Regions from separate parts of the Faecalibacillus sp. TM498 genome, predicted to be linked through region 2. Evidence: predicted binding sites of a transcription regulator. Region 2 holds the regulator's gene; the other holds the start of a gene.
The links. Region 2 encodes HrcA, which represses chaperone genes, less so after heat shock. Its sites were predicted from a motif close to TTTTAGCACTNNNNNNNNNNNAGTGCTAAAA; they were not measured.
Positions count from the first base shown of each region.

Region 1: gltB (glutamate synthase large subunit) is a predicted target of HrcA. The motif match lies at 1,089-1,119, and genes of this name have one in related genera.

Region 1 covers NZ_JAJDKB010000044.1:120-10,012, reverse strand. The annotation lists gene LJD32_RS11745 (DUF4230 domain-containing protein) at 1-316, opposite strand, end outside; gene pduL (phosphate propanoyltransferase) at 418-990, opposite strand; gene gltB (glutamate synthase large subunit) at 1,261-5,766, shown strand; gene LJD32_RS11730 (glutamate synthase subunit beta) at 5,770-7,242, shown strand; gene LJD32_RS11725 (AAA family ATPase) at 7,355-7,864, shown strand; gene LJD32_RS11720 (AAA family ATPase) at 7,974-8,270, shown strand; gene LJD32_RS15520 (transglutaminase-like domain-containing protein) at 8,309-9,007, shown strand; gene LJD32_RS11710 (hypothetical protein) at 9,107-9,739, shown strand.
Region 2 covers NZ_JAJDKB010000026.1:3,397-13,289, reverse strand. The annotation lists gene LJD32_RS09055 (AAA family ATPase) at 1-1,002, shown strand, start outside; gene hrcA (heat-inducible transcriptional repressor HrcA) at 1,143-2,171, shown strand; gene grpE (nucleotide exchange factor GrpE) at 2,174-2,731, shown strand; gene dnaK (molecular chaperone DnaK) at 2,750-4,567, shown strand; gene dnaJ (molecular chaperone DnaJ) at 4,629-5,750, shown strand; gene LJD32_RS09030 (family 20 glycosylhydrolase) at 6,409-9,893, shown strand, end outside.

The DNA.
Region 1 (9,893 bases), on a different contig from region 2:
CCTGTTTTAAATCAATCCCTGCTTTAATAGATCCATTATATGTAATAATAAAAGTTTTTTGTGTTAAAGGAATTTTCCAACCATTAAAAGATAATTTATTAGAAAATTTTCCTACCTTACTATAATCATATGAATAAAGTGCAAGCTCATTAATTTCAGTTAATTGATTTTTAATGGTTGTTGAAGTAATTTTATCATTGTTACTACCACTTGCATAATGAACACCTGCAAAAAAGATTGCAATAACTAAAACGATAATTGCTATAACACCACCAATAGCCTTTTTTGACTTTCCAAGAGTATCTAATATTTTCATGTCATCACCCACGAAGATTATATCATAATTTGTCGAAGTAAGATATTATAGGTATAAAAAAAGAATGATTTTAGAAATTATATCTAAAACCATTCTTTTTCTTATTTAATGATTTTACCGTAAACTTCTCTACCACAAGCTGCTGCATTACTTTCATCAGTATCAATATGCATAGCTGTTGCATATGAAGCGCTTACACGACAAACAACATCACCAAAGATCAAAGAACGTCCATCTGTATTAATTTCAACTTTAACGATTTCTTTATCTTTTACTCCAAATTTTTCAGCATCTTCAGGTGTTAAGTGAATATGTCTTTTTGCAGCAATCACGCCACAAGGAATTTCAACTTCTCCTGCAGGACCAACTAATTTACATCCAGCAGTTCCTTCGATATCTCCTGATTCTCTAATTAATGCTTGAACACCAATGCTTCTAGCGTCAGTTAAAGAAATTTCTACTTGAGTTTCTTTTCTTGTAGGTCCTAAAACAGACATATTTAATTCTCCTTTAGGTCCAATTACTTTTACTCTTTCAACACAAGCGAATTGACCAGGTTGAGATAAATCTTTTTTATTTGTTAATTGATGACCTTCACCAAATAAAGTTGCTAAATCTTTATCACTTAAGTGAATATGTCTAGCAGAAGTTTCGACAATAAACATACCTTCCATATTTTTCTCCTCTTTCCATATATTAATACTACATTTATTCTACTCTTTTTATCATTTAATGCCAATAAATAAAAAAAAAATAAAAAAATTTTTTCTCACTTTTGTAATAAATTTATTAATTTGCTAAAAAAAGATTATCAAATCATTGATAAAACATTAAAAAATGTATACAATCTAGCTATTTTTTAGGAAAATCATAAAAAAAACGCTAATCTTTACACATATTACTAAATGTGCTATTCTAACTGTACAAAAAAAGGAGGAACCTTTATGAACAAAGAAAATGTAGGTTTATATGATCAGTCATTTGAACATGATAACTGCGGAATAGGGGCCGTTGTTAATATCAAAGGATTAAAAACTTATAAAACAGTAGATGATGCTTTAAAAATCGTTGAACAATTAGAACATCGTGCTGGAAAGGATGCAGCAGGGGAAACTGGAGATGGTGTAGGAATCTTAACACAAATACCAGATGAATATTTTCAAAAGATTATTAAAGATTTTACATTACCTCAAAAAGGACATTATGGAGTTGGAATGTTCTTTATGCCTCAAGATGAAAAAGTACGTTTACGTGTCAAAAAAATGTTTGAAACAGTTGTTAAAAAAGAAGGATTAGAATTTTTAGGTTGGCGTGCTGTACCAACTGTACCTAGTGTTTTAGGGAAAAAAGCATTAGATGCCATGCCATATATTGTCCAAGCATTTATTAAAAAACCTCATGGCGTAAATTGTGGTTTAGATTTTGATAGAAAATTATATCAAGTGAGAAGAATTTTTGAACAAAGTCAATTTGAAGATACTTATGTATGTTCACTTTCAAGTCGTACAATTGTTTATAAAGGAATGTTCTTAGTACAACAACTTCGATTATTCTTTAAAGATTTACAAGATAAAAGTTATAAAAGTGCCATTGCTTTAGTTCATTCACGTTTTTCAACAAATACAATGCCATCATGGAAAAGAGCCCATCCTAATAGATTTATTGTTCACAATGGTGAAATCAATACAATTAAAGGGAATGCAAATAACATGCTCTGTCGAGAAGAAAACATGCAAACAGATGTTGTGGATACTTCAAAAGTATATCCTGTTGTTGATGTCAATGGTTCCGATTCAGCTATGTTAGATAATACATTGGAATTTTTAGTAATGTCAGGTATGGAACTTCCAAGAGCTGTCATGATGTGTATTCCAGAACCTTATGAAAATGATAAAAGCATGTCACAAGCAAAAAAAGATTTCTATGAATATAATGCTACACTTATGGAACCTTGGGATGGACCAGCTTCTATCTTATTTAGTGATGGAGATATCATGGGGGCTATCTTAGATAGAAATGGTTTAAGACCATCACGTTATTACATTACAAAAGATCATTATTTAGTATTATCTTCAGAAGTAGGATCATTAGATATTCCAGCTAAAGATATTGTTTTAAAAGAAAGACTAAGACCTGGAAAAATGTTATTAGTTGATACTGTTAAAGGTGAACTTATTGAAGATGATGTTTTAAAGGAAACGTATGCAACAAAACAACCTTATGGAGAATGGTTGGAAAGCAATTTAATTAATTTAAAAGATATGAGAATTCCTAGTATTAGAGTAGAAAGATACGAAGGAGAAGAATTAACTAAATTACAAAAGATTCATGGTTATAGTTACGAAGATACAAACTATATTAAAAACTTAGCTTTAACTGGTAATGAAAATATTGTAGCAATGGGAAATGATACACCAATTGCAGCTTTATCAACAAAACATCCACCATTATTTAATTACTTTAAACAATTGTTTGCACAAGTAACCAATCCACCAATCGATGCGATTCGTGAAGAAATCATTACTTCAACAAGTATTTGTATTGGTCGAGATGGAAATATGTTGGAAGATAAACCAGAAAACTGTCATTTATTAAAAATCAATCACCCTATTTTAAGTAATACAGATATTTTAAAAATCAAAAACTTGAAAAAAGAAGGCTTTAAAGTAGGTGAAGTTAATATTACATATATTAAAAATACTTCATTAGAAAAAGCAATTGATCGTGTTTTTGTAGAAGTAGATAAACGTTATCATGAAGGATGTAATATTGTTATTTTATCAGATAGGGCAGTAGATGATAACCATTTACCAATTCCTTCATTATTAGCTGTTGGAGCTGTTAACTCTTATTTAGTAAGAACAAAAAAACGTAACAGTTTAGCTTTAATTCTTGAATCAGCTGAACCAAGAGAAGTACATCATTATGCGACATTACTTGGATATGGTGTTTCAGCTATCAATGGGTATTTAGCACAAGATACAATCTTTGATTTAATTGATCAAGGTTTATTAGATAAAGATTATTATGCAGCCGTTGATGATTATAATAGTGGTATTTTACATGGTATTGTTAAAATTGCTTCTAAAATGGGAATTAGTACAATTCAATCTTATCGTGGATCACAAAACTTTGAAGCAATCGGTTTATCAAGTGATTTAGTGAATAAATATTTTTCTAAAACAGTAAGTCGTATTGAAGGAAAAACAATTAAAGATATTGAAAAAGATGTTGAATATAGACATGATCAAGTATATGATCCACTTGGATTAGATGTAGACATTTCATTAAACAGCGCCGGTGATCATAAAGAAAGATCAGGAAAAGAAGAACATTTATATAATCCAGCAACGATTCATAAATTACAACAAGCAACACGTTTAGGTGACTATCAATTATTTAAAGAATATTCAAAAATGATTGATGAAGAAGGAGCACATTTAAACTTAAGAGGTTTAATGCAATTTAAAAAGACAAAATCAATTCCAATTGAAGAAGTTGAACCTGTGGAATCAATTGTTAGAAGATTTAAAACAGGTGCGATGTCTTATGGATCAATTTCAAAAGAAGCACATGAAACAATGGCGATTGCAATGAATAGATTACATGGTAAGTCTAACAGTGGTGAAGGTGGAGAAGATCCAGAAAGATTTGAAACACTTCCTAATGGTGATAGTAAATGTTCAGCTATTAAACAAGTTGCCTCAGGACGTTTTGGAGTAACAAGTGAATACTTATGTAGTGCCAATGAAATTCAAATTAAAATGGCACAAGGAGCAAAACCAGGAGAAGGTGGACACTTACCAGGTGGTAAAGTTTATCCATGGATTGCTAAAACAAGACACTCTACACCAGGGGTTAGCTTAATTTCACCACCACCACATCATGATATTTATTCAATTGAAGACCTAGCACAATTGATTTATGACTTAAAGAACGCTAATAAAGAAGCACGTATTTCAGTTAAACTTGTTTCAGAAGCTGGTGTTGGAACAGTTGCTGCCGGTGTTGCTAAAGCAGGTGCAGGTGTTATCCTTATTTCAGGATATGATGGAGGAACAGGGGCTGCTCCTAAAAACTCAGTTTATAATGCAGGTCTTCCATGGGAATTAGGTTTAGCAGAAGCTCATCAAACATTGATCATGAATGATTTAAGAAGCCGTGTTGTTATTGAAACAGATGGTAAACTCATGACAGGTAGAGATCTTGCAATTGCTACTTTACTTGGAGCAGAAGAATTTGGTTTTGCGACAGCACCACTTGTAACAATGGGATGCGTTATGATGAGAGTATGTAACTTAGATACATGTCCAGTAGGGGTTGCTACACAAAATCCTATTTTAAGAAAACGTTTTAAAGGTAAACCTGAATATGTTGAAAACTTTATGCGTTTCATTGCTCAAGAATTAAGAGAATATATGGCTCAGCTTGGATTCAAAACAGTTGATGAAATGGTTGGTCGTAGTGATTTATTAGAACCTAAGGATGATGTTAAAAATATTGATTTATCAAAAATCTTAAATAATCCATTTACTTCTAGTAAACATAGTCATCATGAAAAGAATAATGAATATGATTTCAAATTAAATGAAGTCAAAGATACAACAGTTCTTTATAAACAATTTAAAGAAGCTTTAGATAAACATCAAGGTAAAGAAATTGATGTCCATGTTACAAATATCGATCGTTCATTTGGAACACTCTTTGGATCAGAAATTACGAAGAAATATGGAACATCATTAGAAGAAGATACTTTCAAAGTTAACTGCTATGGAGCAGGTGGTCAATCATTTGGTGCTTTCATTCCTCAAGGTTTAACATTACATCTTTATGGAGATAGTAATGACTACTTTGGAAAAGGCTTATCAGGTGGTAAATTAATTGTGGTACCACCAAAAGATTCAACAATTAAACCAGAAGATAATATTATCATTGGTAACGTTGCTTTATATGGAGCAACATCTGGTGAAGTTTATATCAATGGAGTTGCTGGTGAAAGATTTGCCGTACGTAACTCAGGAGCACATGCCGTTGTTGAAGGTATTGGAGATCATGGTCTTGAATATATGACAGGTGGTATGGTTATTGTTTTAGGAAAAACAGGGCGTAACTTTGCTGCTGGTATGTCTGGAGGTATTGCTTATGTCTATGATCCAGATAATACATTCTATGAACATGTCAATAAAGAACTCGTAGAATATAAAAATGTGAAATCACGTTATGATGAAGATCAATTAAAAGAAATGATTCAAAAACATTATCAATATACAAATTCAAATGTTGCGAAAAAGATTTTAGATGACTTTGGAAATGAAGTTGCACACTTCAAAAAAGTTGTTCCTCATGATTATAAACGTATGATGTCACTTATTAGTTCATTTGAACAACAAGGACTTACAAATGAACAAGCAAAAGTAGAAGCATTCAATGCTTTTAAGAAAGGAATGTAGATTATGGGAAAGCCAACAGGATTTTTAGAAATAGAAAGACAAGTATCAACAGAAGTTGAACCATTAAAACGTATTAAGAACTTTAATGAATTTCATAAACCATTATCTCGTGATGAACAATCATGCCAAGGAGCTCGCTGCATGGATTGTGGAGTTCCTTTCTGTCAAAATGGAAAAATGATTCAAGGAATGGTATCAGGTTGTCCACTAAACAACTTGATACCTGAATGGAATGATTTAATTTTCCATAAAAATTATAAAGCCGCTTTAAAAAGACTTTTAAAAACAAATAATTTTCCAGAATTCACATCAAGAGTATGTCCTGCTTTATGTGAAGCAGCATGTACTTGTGGATTAAATGGAAATCCCGTTACCGTAAGAGAAAATGAAAATGCAATTATTGAAACAGCTTATGCTTCCAATTGGATGCAACCCCATCCACCTAAACATCGTATTGATAAAAAAATAGCAATTATTGGGTCAGGCCCTTCAGGACTTGCAGCAGCCGATCAATTAAATAAAAGAGGTTATCAAGTAACAGTCTTTGAAAGAGAAGATCGTTTAGGAGGGCTATTAATGTATGGTATTCCTAACATGAAACTTGAAAAACATATTATTGATCGTCGTATTGAATTAATGGAAGAAGAAGGTGTTGTTTTTAAAACAAATGCCGGTATTGAAAATAGAAAACAAGTTCAACAATTATATAAAGAATTTGATCGTGTTATTCTTGCTTGTGGTAGTAAAAAGGCTAGAGATATTAAAGCACCAGGGAGAGATGCCAAAGGTATTTACTTTGCGGTTGATTATTTAACTGGAATTACTAAATCATTACTTAATAGTCAATTAGAAGATCAAACTTTTGTTGAAACAAAAGGTAAAAATGTACTTGTTATTGGTGGTGGAGATACTGGTAATGATTGTGTTGGTTCAGCTATTCGTTTAGGATGTAAATCAGTTATTCAATTAGAAATGATGCCAGAACCACCTCATGAACGTTTGGATTCAAATCCATGGCCTGAATGGCCACGTGTGAAAAAGACAGATTATGGACAAAATGAATCTATTGCTGTCTTTGGACATGATCCTCGTCTTTATCAAACAACCGTTAAAGAGTTTATTAAAGATGATAAAGGAAATGTAAAACAAGTCGTTATTGTCTCACTTGAATCAAAACAAGTAGAAGGTCGCATGCAAATGGTTCCTGTTAAAGGAAGCGAAAAAACATTAGATGCAGATATTGTTTTAATTGCTGCAGGATTTGTAGGCTGCGAAGATTATGTTGCTAAAGCTTTTGATGTAAAACTTACACCAAGAGGAAATGTGGCAGATGAAAATTACCAAACAAATCAAAAACAATTGTATGTTGCTGGTGATATGCGTAGAGGTCAATCTTTAGTTGTTTGGGCAATTAGAGAAGGACGTGAAGTGGCACGTGCAGTTGATGAAGATTTAATGGGGTATTCTAATTTATAGGATATCAAAATATACTCACAATCATTGATAGAAAACCTTGGGATATTCTCGAGGTTTTCTTTTTTTAGTGATTTGAAAGAGACTATGATGAAAGCAATATGGAGAAAAAAGAATGAATGAATTAGAATTAGTAATTAACGAGGTCAAAAAGGCGGTCGTTGGAAAAGATGAACATATTAAAAAAATATTGGCTTGTATTTTAGCAAGGGGTCATGTTTTATTAGAAGATATACCTGGTGTTGGGAAAACAAATTTAACGTTAGCACTTTCTAAAGCTTTATCTTTAGATTTTCATCGTATGCAATTTACAAGTGATGTCTTACCAGGAGATGTTACAGGTTTTATTATTTATAATCAAAAAAACAATGATTTTGAATATAAAGAAGGACCTATCATGTGTAATTTATTTTTAGCAGATGAAATAAATAGAACATCTCCTAAAACACAATCTGCTTTATTAGAAGTAATGGAAGAAGGAAGAACAACAGTTGATGGTATCACTTATCAATTACCACAACCATTTACAGTCCTGGCTACACAAAATCCTTATGGATCAGCAGGAACACAATTATTACCAGATTCACAATTAGATCGTTTTATGGTATCCCTCATTAGAAGATGAAATTGAAATTTTAAAAAGAAAAAGTCAAGAAAATCCTTTAGATATCATTCGATCTGTATGTAAACCGCAAGATATAATAGAATTACAAAAACAAGTAGATCAAGTTTATGTGGATGATAAGATTTATGATTATATTGTAAGAATTATTCATAAAACACGTGATCATGAATTGATTCAACAAGGGGCTTCTCCACGTACATCTATTTCTTTATTAAAAATGGTGAAAGCAATAGCTTATATGGATCATAGAAATTATGTTATTCCTGATGATATTAAAAAAGTTATTTATGATGTATTGTCACATCGTTTGATTTTAACCTATGATGCAAAAGTTAAAGGTGTGGTTATTCAAGACGTTATTAAAAGTATTTTAAAAGAAGTAAAGGAACCAAAAATAAAAATATGAGAAATGGTAGAATCAAATACTTTAGTATATTAGGCGTTGTGTTATTTTTATATTTAACGACATCTGTTTATTCTTTGCTTATTTGTACATATATTTTACTTATTTTACCAATTCTATCTTTAGTTATTTCTTTACCAGGAATGAGACATGTAGATGTTGAAAAAACACATGAACATTTTATCGCTAAAAGAAATCATTTAGCTTATTTACATTTCAAAAGAGTTCCTTATAAATATTATCCTTATTATAGTTATGATGGAGAAACGTTTAAATTAGATAGCTATTCAAAAGGTCAAAGTTCATCAAGACATACGAATGTAAAAATAGGTGTTTCATCTAGTGACTTATTAAATGCTTCAGGGGATTATACAACACCTCAATATGATCAATTTGTAGAAGAAAATTATCTAGGTGTTTCACAAGATATAAAAAATCAATTATTAAATTTATTAAATCAAGCGGGTTATCATGAAGAAATGACAATCTATGAAAAAGTAACACTTGTTAAAAATCTACTTGCTAGTCAATGTGTTTATACATTACATTCAGGTAGTTGTCCAAGTGATCAAGATCCTGTTTTATATTTCTTGTTAGAAAATAAAAAAGGCTATTGTATGCATTTTGCTTCAAGTGCAGCCTTATTATTACGTACTATAAATGTTCCAGCTCGTTATACGACGGGATATGTTTTAGATGAAAGTGATTTTAAAGGGGGCAATGTTGCTGCTGTTACTTAAGCAAAAGCACATGCTTGGGTCGAAGTTTATGTAAAAGGTGTTGGTTGGGTAATGATTGAAGCGACTCCGGGATCTGGTGGTTCTTCTTGAAGTGAGCCGATGGATGAACCGGCAGCTGGAAAAGCGGAAGAAACGAATCAACAAAATATTGAAGAACAAAAATCAAATTCAAATGATCAACAAGGTTCAAATAGTAGTGGAAGTCAAAGTAGTCAACAAAACTCACAAAGTAGTGAACCAAATCCTGAAAATAAAGAACAAAAATCACAATGTAATACACAAAGTAATAGTGAAAATAAGCAAACAGAAAAGAAAAAAAAGAAAAAGACTAAAAAGGATATAAAGAAAAAAGAAGTACAAAACCAAAGTGAAGATCATAAAGTTATATTTATTGTGATAATCTTTGTGTTATTCTTTGTTATTGCAACTATTATCCTTGTTTTAAGAAGAAAATATCTTTTAAAACAAAGAGAAAAACTTTTATCTCAAGAAAATATAAATAAAAAATATATTGCTTATTATGATTATTTAAATGAATTAAAACAGTATAATTCAGAAATAGAAAATAATTATCGATATATCGCTTTAAAAGCAGCTTATTCAAATACTGTGATTTTACAAGAGGAATTAGATGAAATTAGAAATTATGTTGAAGAGTGTTTAACATTGATTCAAGAAAATAATTCATCATTAAAGCTTCTTATTTATCAATATATTTATGTTTTATTTTAAAAGTTAGAGAATACTCTCTAGCTTTTTTTGTAAATATTATTTACAATGATTACTTTTATAAGCTGATTTTTGTAAATGTTGGTTTAAATGATAAGAGAATATTTTATAGATTTATAACCTTATGGTATAATGATGAAAAAAGAAGACGGAGGTA
Region 2 (9,893 bases):
GCCTTTATTACAGGTATTCAAAGAGTAGCTAAAGAAAATATCTTCAGTGATTTAAATAATCTTGTTGTTTGTGATGTAACGGATCAACGTTATGCTGCTTATTTTGGCTTTGACAGTGATGAAACAAAAGAATTACTAGAATACTATGGATTAGAATTAAATAATAAAGTCAAAGAGATGTATGATGGCTATCATATAGGCAATCGAGATATCTATAATCCATGGTCATTATTAAATTATGTTGATACAAAAGAATTGACATCTTATTGGGTCAATACTAGTGCCAACAGTATGATCAAGACAGCTTTGAAACAAGCAAACTATACATTTAAAAATCAATATGATAAACTCATTAAAGATGGTAAGTTAGATACCTATGTTTCAATGCAGACAAGTTTCTTTGAAGAAGCGGATAATTCAACTTTATGGGGCTTGTTTGTCAATGCAGGATATTTAACGGTTACTAAAGAAATAGATCTTTTAAAAGGTAAATATTGTATCGAAATACCAAATAAAGAAGTCAAACAGGAATTTATAAAACTGACAGAATATCAATTAGGATTAAGCAGTGGAACATTAGATACAGTAACTGAAAGTCTAGCCAAAGAAGATCAGGAAACTTTTTTAGAAAGCTATCAAGAAATCTTAATGGTACCAAGTTATCATGATTTACAGAAAGAAAACAGTTATCATATGATGATGCTAGGAATGTGTTTATGTTTAAATAAAGATTATGAGATCATTTCTAATAGAGAAGTAGGAAAAGGAAGAGATGATCTCATCTTAAAAGCCAAAGATGAAAAGAAAACATCATTCGTCTTAGAATTCAAATATCTAAAAGAAGATAAAAAAGATCTTGAAAAAGCATTAGATGAATTATCTAATAAAGCTATTCAACAAATCAAGGATAATAAATATGATTATGGATTAAAAGGAAAAGTCATTTATATTGGACTTGCCCATCATGGTAAAGATGTAAGTATTAAATGGGTTGAAAGTTAAGGGCCTCTGTTAAGTAGACAGAGGTTCTTTATTTTACGATTTTTTTTGATTTTTTAGCACCAAGTTATTGACAGTGCTAAAATAAAATGTATAATGTATTTAGCACAAGAGAAATAGGAGTGCTAAAGGTGGTGAACTTGATGTTAACAGCAAGACAAATGCTGATATTTAAATGTATAGTTGAAGAGTTTATTGAAAATGCTGAACCGGTTGGATCCAAGGCATTGATGGTAAAATATCAACTTCCTTATTCAAGTGCAACGATTCGTAATGAAATGAATTTTCTAGAAAATTATGGTTATCTAGAAAAAACACATATTTCTTCTGGAAGAGTACCTTCTAAAGAAGGCTATCGTTTCTATGTTCATAATTTAGGAAAAGTTGATTTGGATGAAGGAACAAAAAATCAAGTTGCTACAATTATTAATAAGCATCGTCGAAATTTAAATGAGATGGTGCATGAAAGTTGTAACATGTTGAGTGAATTAACTCATCTTACAAGTGTTGCATTAGGAAATGCTTCAGATGATATGTTGCAACGCATCTCTGTTGTTCCTTTGGATGATGGACGTGTAACAGCAATTATCATTACAAGTCAAGGTCATGTTGAAAATAAAGTTTTCCAATTTTCAAGTGATGTAGAAATGGAAGATTTATTAAGTTGTGTTAATGTGATGAATGAATTATTGATAGGAACACCTATCAGTGAAGTGGCATTTCGTTTAGAACGAGATGTTCGACCAATTCTTACAACGCAAGTGAAGCAACATGAAGAATTATTTAATGCGTTTTTGGAAGCGTTCGTTAAATTTGCTTCAAATAGTGTTTATTTTTCTGGAAAAGAAAATATTCTCTATCAACCAGAATTTAATGATGTGGATAAATTAAGAAGACTTGTAAGTGCTTTTGAAAATTCAAAAGTGTGGAAAACTCTACCATTATCGAGTGAGGATGGTATTCAAATCAATATTGGAAATGAAACACCTCTAGGAAAAATGAATGATGTTTCAGTAATCTCTGCTTCATTTAAAACAGGGGAAACATCAAAAGGTTCTATTTCGGTAATTGGTCCAACAAGAATGCCTTATGAAAAAGTAGTGGCATTAGTAGAGTATATATCTGAAAATATTGAAAAGGCTTGTTTAGAAGATAAACAAGATGAGAAATAGAGGTGAACAAATTGGCTGAGGAAACTAAAGTTGAAAAAGAAGTAACTGAAGAAGTTGAAGAAAACAAAGAAGCTGAGGCTGAAGTTGTTGAAGAAGAAAAAGTTGATCAAGAAGATCAAATTAAAATTCTTCAAGGTGAAGTTGATAAATGGAAAAATGATTATTATAAAGTGTTTGCGGATATGGAAAACATTAAAAGACGTATGCAAAATGAACATGCAAATAACTTAAAGTTCATGATGCAAGGTTTTATTGAACAAATGTTACCAATCGTTGATAACTTTGAAAGATCATTAGCAATTGAAAATCCAAGTGAAGAAGTGGCAAACTTCTTAAAAGGATATGAAATGATTTATAAACAAATCATGACATTATTAGAAAACCAAGGGGTTAAAGTGATTGAAGCTGAAGGTAAAGAATTTGATCCTAACTTCCATCAAGCAGTAATGACTGTAAGTGATGAAAACTTTAAACCTGGTATGGTTGTTGAAGAGTTACAAAAAGGTTATATGTTAAAAGATCGCGTTATTCGTGCATCTTTAGTAAAAGTAAGTGAATAAAATAGGAGGATTTATATTATGGCAAAAATTATTGGTATTGACTTAGGAACTACAAACTCATGTGTAAGTGTGTTAGAAAACAATGAAGTAAAAGTAATTGCAAACCCAGAAGGAAATCGTACAACTCCTTCAGTTGTATCTTTCAAAAATGGTGAAATTATTGTTGGGGAAGCTGCAAAAAGACAAGCAGTAACAAACCCTGATACAGTAATGTCAGTTAAACGTTATATGGGTACTGATCATAAAGAAAACGTAAATGGTAAATCTTATACACCACAAGAAATTTCAGCAATGATCTTACAAAACTTAAAAGCAACTGCTGAAGCTTATTTAGGTGAAACAGTAACAAAAGCAGTTATCACTGTACCTGCATATTTCAATGATGCTCAAAGACAAGCAACAAAAGATGCTGGTAAAATCGCTGGTTTAGATGTTGAACGTATCATCAACGAACCAACTGCTGCAGCATTAGCATTCGGTCTTGATAAATTAGACCAAGAACAAAAAGTATTAGTTTATGACTTAGGTGGTGGTACTTTCGACGTATCTATCTTAGACTTAGCTGATGGTACATTTGAAGTATTAGCTACTGCTGGTAACAATAAATTAGGTGGGGATGATTTCGATAAGAAAATCATGGACTACATCGTAGATGAATTCAAAAAAGAAAACGGAATTGATTTATCTAACGATAAAATGGCAATGCAACGTATTAAAGAAGCTGCAGAAAAAGCTAAAAAAGACTTATCTGGTGTAATGCAAACTCAAATTTCATTACCATTCATCTCAGCTGGTGCTGCTGGACCATTACACTTAGAATTATCATTAACAAGAGCTAAATTTGATGAAATTACAAGAGACTTAGTTGTAGCTACTGAAGGACCAGTTAGACAAGCATTAAGTGATGCTGGAATGCAACCAAGTGAAATCGATCAAGTATTATTAGTTGGTGGATCTACTCGTATTCCTGCTGTTCAAGAATCTGTTAAACGTTTACTTGGAAAAGAACCTAACAAATCAGTAAACCCAGATGAAGTTGTATCTATGGGTGCTGCTATCCAAGGTGGAGTTATCGCTGGTGACGTTAAAGATGTCTTATTATTAGATGTTACACCACTTTCATTAGGTATCGAAACAATGGGTGGAGTTATGACAGTATTGATTGAAAGAAATACTACAATTCCAACTACTAAATCACAAGTATTCTCTACTGCTGCTGATAATCAACCAGCTGTTGATATCAACGTATTACAAGGTGAAAGATCAATGGCTAGAGATAATAAACAATTAGGTTTATTCAAACTAGATGGTATCGAACCAGCTCCAAGAGGAGTACCTCAAATCGAAGTTACTTTCTCAATTGACGTTAACGGTATCGTAAATGTTAAAGCTAAAGATTTAAAAACTCAAAAAGAACAATCAATCGTTATTCAAAACTCTACAGGATTATCTGATGAAGAAATCGATCGTATGGTAAAAGAAGCTGAAGCTAATAAAGCTGAAGATGAAAAGAAACGTAAAGATATCGAAACAAGAAATAAAGCTGAACAAATGATCAATGAAATTGATAAAGCTTTAGCTGAACAAGGTGATAAGATTGATGCTAATCAAAAACAACAAGCAGAACAATTAAAAACTGAATTAAAAACTGCTTTAGATAACAATGATATGGCTACTCTTGAAGCTAAAATGTCAGAATTAGAACAAATGGCTCAACAAATGGCATCATATGCTTATCAACAACAACAAGCAAACCCTAATGGTGGTGCTGGACAAACAACATCAAATAACAATGATGATAATGTTGTTGATGCTGATTTCGAAGAAAAGAACTAATTACTTAAAAAACCAAGGTTCTTCCTTGGTTTTTTAAAAGTATTATAGAAAGGATGATTTTATGGCAAGTAAAAGAGATTTTTATGAAGTCTTAGGGATTTCAAAAACAGCAAACGCTGATGAAATAAAACGTGCATACCGTAAAAAAGCAAAACAATATCATCCCGATATCTGTAAAGAACCTGATGCAGAAGAAAAATTTAAAGAAGTTCAAGAAGCTTACGAAGTTTTATCTGATGATAATAAAAGAGCGGCTTATGATCGTTATGGACATGCAGCCTTTGAACAAGGTGCAGGTGGTGCTGGAGCCGGTGGCTTTGGTGGATTTGGTTTTGAAGATGTCGATTTAGGAGATATTTTTGGATCATTCTTTGGTGGCGGGGGAAGTCGTCGTCAAAGACAAAATGGACCACGTCGTGGTGATGATCATTTAATGCGTCTAGAAATTGATTTCATGGATGCAATTAATGGTGTTAAAAAAGATATTAAAGTAACTTATGATGCAGAATGTCCTCATTGTCATGGTAGTGGTGCAAAAACACCAAACGATGTACAAACATGTTCGCATTGTAATGGTACAGGAACTGTTTCTAAACAACAACAATCTCCATTTGGTACATTTGTAACACAAACAACATGTCCACATTGTAATGGTACTGGTAAAGAAATTAAAGTTAAATGTCCTGACTGTCATGGTAAAGGATATATTACAAAAACAGTAACTGTTCAATTAGATATTCCTGCTGGTATAAATGATGGTCAACAATTACGTGTTGCTGGTAAAGGTGGAAGAGGATCTAATGGTGGATCTAATGGTGACTTATTTGTAGAAATCCGTGTAAGAAACAATACACACTTTATTCGTGAAGGACGTAATATTTATGTTACAATTCCTATTAGTTCAGTTGATGCAACTTTAGGATGTGAAGTAGATGTACCAACAGTACAAGGTGACGTGAAAGTTAAAATTCCTGCAGGAACACAATCTGGAACAACTTTAAGATTAAAAGGTAAAGGTGTTAAAGATTTAAGAGGAAATGGATACGGAGATCAAATGGTTAAGGTTGAAGTTAAAATTCCTACAAAACTTTCTAGTAAAGAAAAATCATTGTATGAACAATTACAAAAATTAAGTAAAAAAGAATCTATCTTTGAATCATTTAAGAAAGGATTTAAAAGATAGAATAGCGAGTAAATATAGTGGGGTGAGTTCAGTTTCATCTCACTTTTTTGGCTTTTATAGTTGTATTGATAACTGGATTTTTGGGATGAATACAGTTTTTAAGCGTTTATTAATGGATAAAAAATTTTTTGTAATTGTAGTAGTTTGTTATGTTTTTTATTAATTGTTAAAAAAATCACAAAAAGCGGGATAATATGTTAAATATTATTGAATATATATTTATATCATGATATGATTCTTATAGAAGTGAATGTGATGTTAGGTTTTTATAAAAAAATACGGTCATTTTATTTAAACCTAACCACTTTTTTTAGCGAGAAATGTAAGCGCTTAAACGGATGTTCGCAGTTTAAAAAGAAAATTAGGAAAGGGGTTAAATTAGTACTTAAATAATACGTAAAATACTGGTGAATGATTAATGTTGATGTTAAGGGGTATTATTTATAGTTTTATGACTCGCTTAAATAGGCATTCACAAATATAGCAGAATTACTATTCTATTATAATAATTTACTAATATTCTGTTATTGATAAAACAATTGATAATAATTAGCATAAATTAAAGTTTTAGATAAGGTTTTTGGTTTTATATACCTAATTTACATCATTAATAAAAACTAGTATATGTATTAATTTATTAATTTAAAGTGAGTAGAAAATGAAAGGAAAAGTATCGAAGAATAAGTTTCTTAAAGTAGTTTTACCGGCACTTTTGGTGGTTGCTATTATTTGTCAAGCAGTCGGTTTTCAGGCAGTTTTAGCTAAAGGCAATGTTGCAACAACATCTAGCGACAGTATTTCAAACCTTACAGATCAACAATTACAAGCATTAACAAATCCTATTCTTCAATCTTACAAAGCAGATAGTAGCCATAAAGTTTGGAAAATGACTGACGATAGTCGATTAGCTGTTTTAGCAAATCAAACTAATATCGAAAATGCAAGATTACAAGAAGTGGTAAAATTAGTAAATTCAGAATTTGTTGAAAAAGAAATTATTTCATCTCCGTTAGCAATGGTTTATGCTCAAGAAAAAGATGTGAGTTATGGAGATATTTTGATTGATATTGATCAAACAAGTTCAATTACTAGTAGCTCTAATAGTAAAGAAGCATATAAAATCACTATTGGAGAAAATGGAGTTCGTTTAACTGGTGCTAGTGAAAATGCTATTATGCACGGATTAAGAACAATCCAAAATTTGATTATTACTAACGATGGATTAGTTTACGGTGAAATCGTAGATTATCCAAATGTTGCAGAACGCAGAGTACATGTCGATTGTGCTAGAAAATATATTTCTAAAGATTGGTTTATTCGTCAAATTAGAGAAATGTCATATATGAAAATGAATGCTCTTCAAATTCATTTTTCTGAAAATATGGGATTTAGAATTGAATGTGAAACAGATCCATCTATCGTTTCTGATCAATATTTAACAAAGACAGAAGTGAGAGAAATATTAGCAGAAGCTAAAAAATATGGTATTAATGTTATTCCATCATTTGATAGTCCAGGTCATGTTGATCAAATTTTAAAAGCTCATCCAGAATATGGGCAAGTTAATACTAGTGGAAATCATTATAAATCTGGTTTAGATGTTACTAATCCTGAAGCTATTGCATATATTCGTAGTTTATATGATGAATATATGGATCTATTTGAAGGATGTACTGATTTCCATATTGGTGGCGATGAGTATATGGAGTTTGACCGTGCACCATTTACTACAGAATATAAGAGTGTATTAAATTCATATGCAGTTAAAAAATATGGTCAAGGATATATTTGGAAAGATGTAATTGCTGGATATATCAATGATTTAGCAGAATATGTACATAATCGTGGATTTACACCAAGAATTTGGAATGATGGTGTTTATTATGGTGAAAATTCTTATGAAGGTGCACAAAAAATAAAAATGCATGACTATATTGGAATTGATTTCTGGTCACAAATGTCATGGAATTCAAGTATTGCAAATTTACAAACATTCATTAATAAAGGCCATGATACAATTTACAATATCAATGCAAGCTTTTTCTATTATGTATTACGTAATAGTAAACCTACAGATGGCAGAGAACAACATTCATTTGATAACTTAAATGCAGATCGTAAAATCTATAATGAATGGTCACCTGGAAAATTCCAAGGAAATCCAGCTGTAAATGATGGTTCTGATTTTATCAAGGGTGCTTCATTGGCAATTTGGTGTGATAATCCAAATTTATGTAGTGAAGATGTAATTACTGAAGATATTGCTGATGAGTTACGTGCATTAGCTTCTAAATCATGGAATACAAGTAGTAATTCAATTACTGATTTTGATAGTTTCCAAGAAAATTATACTAAATTAGGTAATGTTGCTGGATTTGAAAAAGGATCTACATTACCAGATGTTGGGGAATTCTTAACAGCGGGTGATTTAGGTAAAATTACTATTCGTTTCGTAGATGAAAACAATCAAGAATTAAAACACGAAGTAATTAAATACGGAACAGTTGGTGAAAAATTTGAATTTAGTGCAGATCCTATTTATGGATATCGTGTAATTGATAATAAACCAATTACTGGTACTTATACTAAAGAAGGTGCTGTTTATGTATTTACTTATGAATTATATACAGATAAAGCAGCTTTAAATAATGAAGTAACAAATGCATTAAAAGAAAAAGATTATATCAATGAAACATTTAGTGAATATAAAACAGCATTAATAGCTGCTAAAGCTATTAATGATAAAACTGATGCAACACAGGCAGAAGTAGATGAAGTATATGATGAACTTATCGATGCTAAAGCAAAAGCAGTTAAAATAGAATATTATTCATTATATGTACAAAGTACATATCCACTAAAACAAGATGATTATGTTGGTGGATATGAAGCATATAAACAAGCTGTAGATGCTGGTAAAGCATTATTATCTAGCGATACTTTAAATGCTGAGACTGCTAAAGGAGCTTATGAAGCAATTAAAACTGCTAAATCAAACTTAGTAAAACCTGATGGAAACATTCCAACAATTACCGCTACAGATAACTATTACGAAAAGAATCAATGGTATCCAACTAAAGAATATAGTTATGAAAAAATGTTAGATAACGATTTGAATACTAAGTGCTGGTTTGGACAAGAACAAGCAGCGGATAAAGAATTTAAATTTACTTTTCCTACAGCTGTCAACATGACAAGTGTTCAAGTTATTCAACCTTCTAATGTAGGTGCTGATGCTTTAAAAGGTGCAGATATTGAAGTTTCATTAGATGGTGAAACATGGACTAAAGTTGGATCAATTACGGAAAATGATTTAGATTACACAGCAACATTTGAAAAAACAGCAGTAAAATATGTCAGAGTCCGTTTAACTGTAGCTAAACCAGGTTATTGGTATCAAGTTTCTGAAGTAAAATTTGCTTATGAACAACCACAAGAAGATAACACTTTAAGAGATATGATTAATGAAGCTGAAGAATTAGATATAAGCGGTAAGTCTTCCGTTTTAGTGTCTAATATGGTTGATGCTTTAATCGCTGGTCAAAAGGAATATGTTAAAGGTACTACTGATACTACAACTGTAGAAACAAATTTAAGAAATGCTATCGATGCATTAAAAAATGCAGCTGATACTACTGATTTATCAAGATTAATAGAAGAAGTACAAAAATTAAACGAAGCTGATTATACAGTAGATTCATGGAATGATTTAAAAATTTCTTATAATAAGGCATTAAAAGTTTTAGAAAATAAAACTGCCACTCAAGAACAAGTTGATAAGGCTTATGATGATTTAGATAAGGCTATTAAAGGATTAATTGATGCTCCTATAGCAGCGGATAAAACAGAGTTATTAAAAATTATGGAAACAACTAAAGAATTAGTTGAAAAAGATTATACTCTTGAATCATGGAAAGTATTAAAAGATGCACTAGATGAAGCTAATAAGGTAGTGGCTGATGATAATGCTACTCAAGAACAAGTTGATAAGGCTTATGATGATTTAGATAAGGCTATTAAAGGATTAATTGATGCTCCTGTAATAGTAGATAAAAAAGAATTATCAAATGTTATTGAAACAACTAATGATTTTGTTGAAAAAGATTATACGGTAGATTCATGGAAAGCATTTAAAGAAGCATT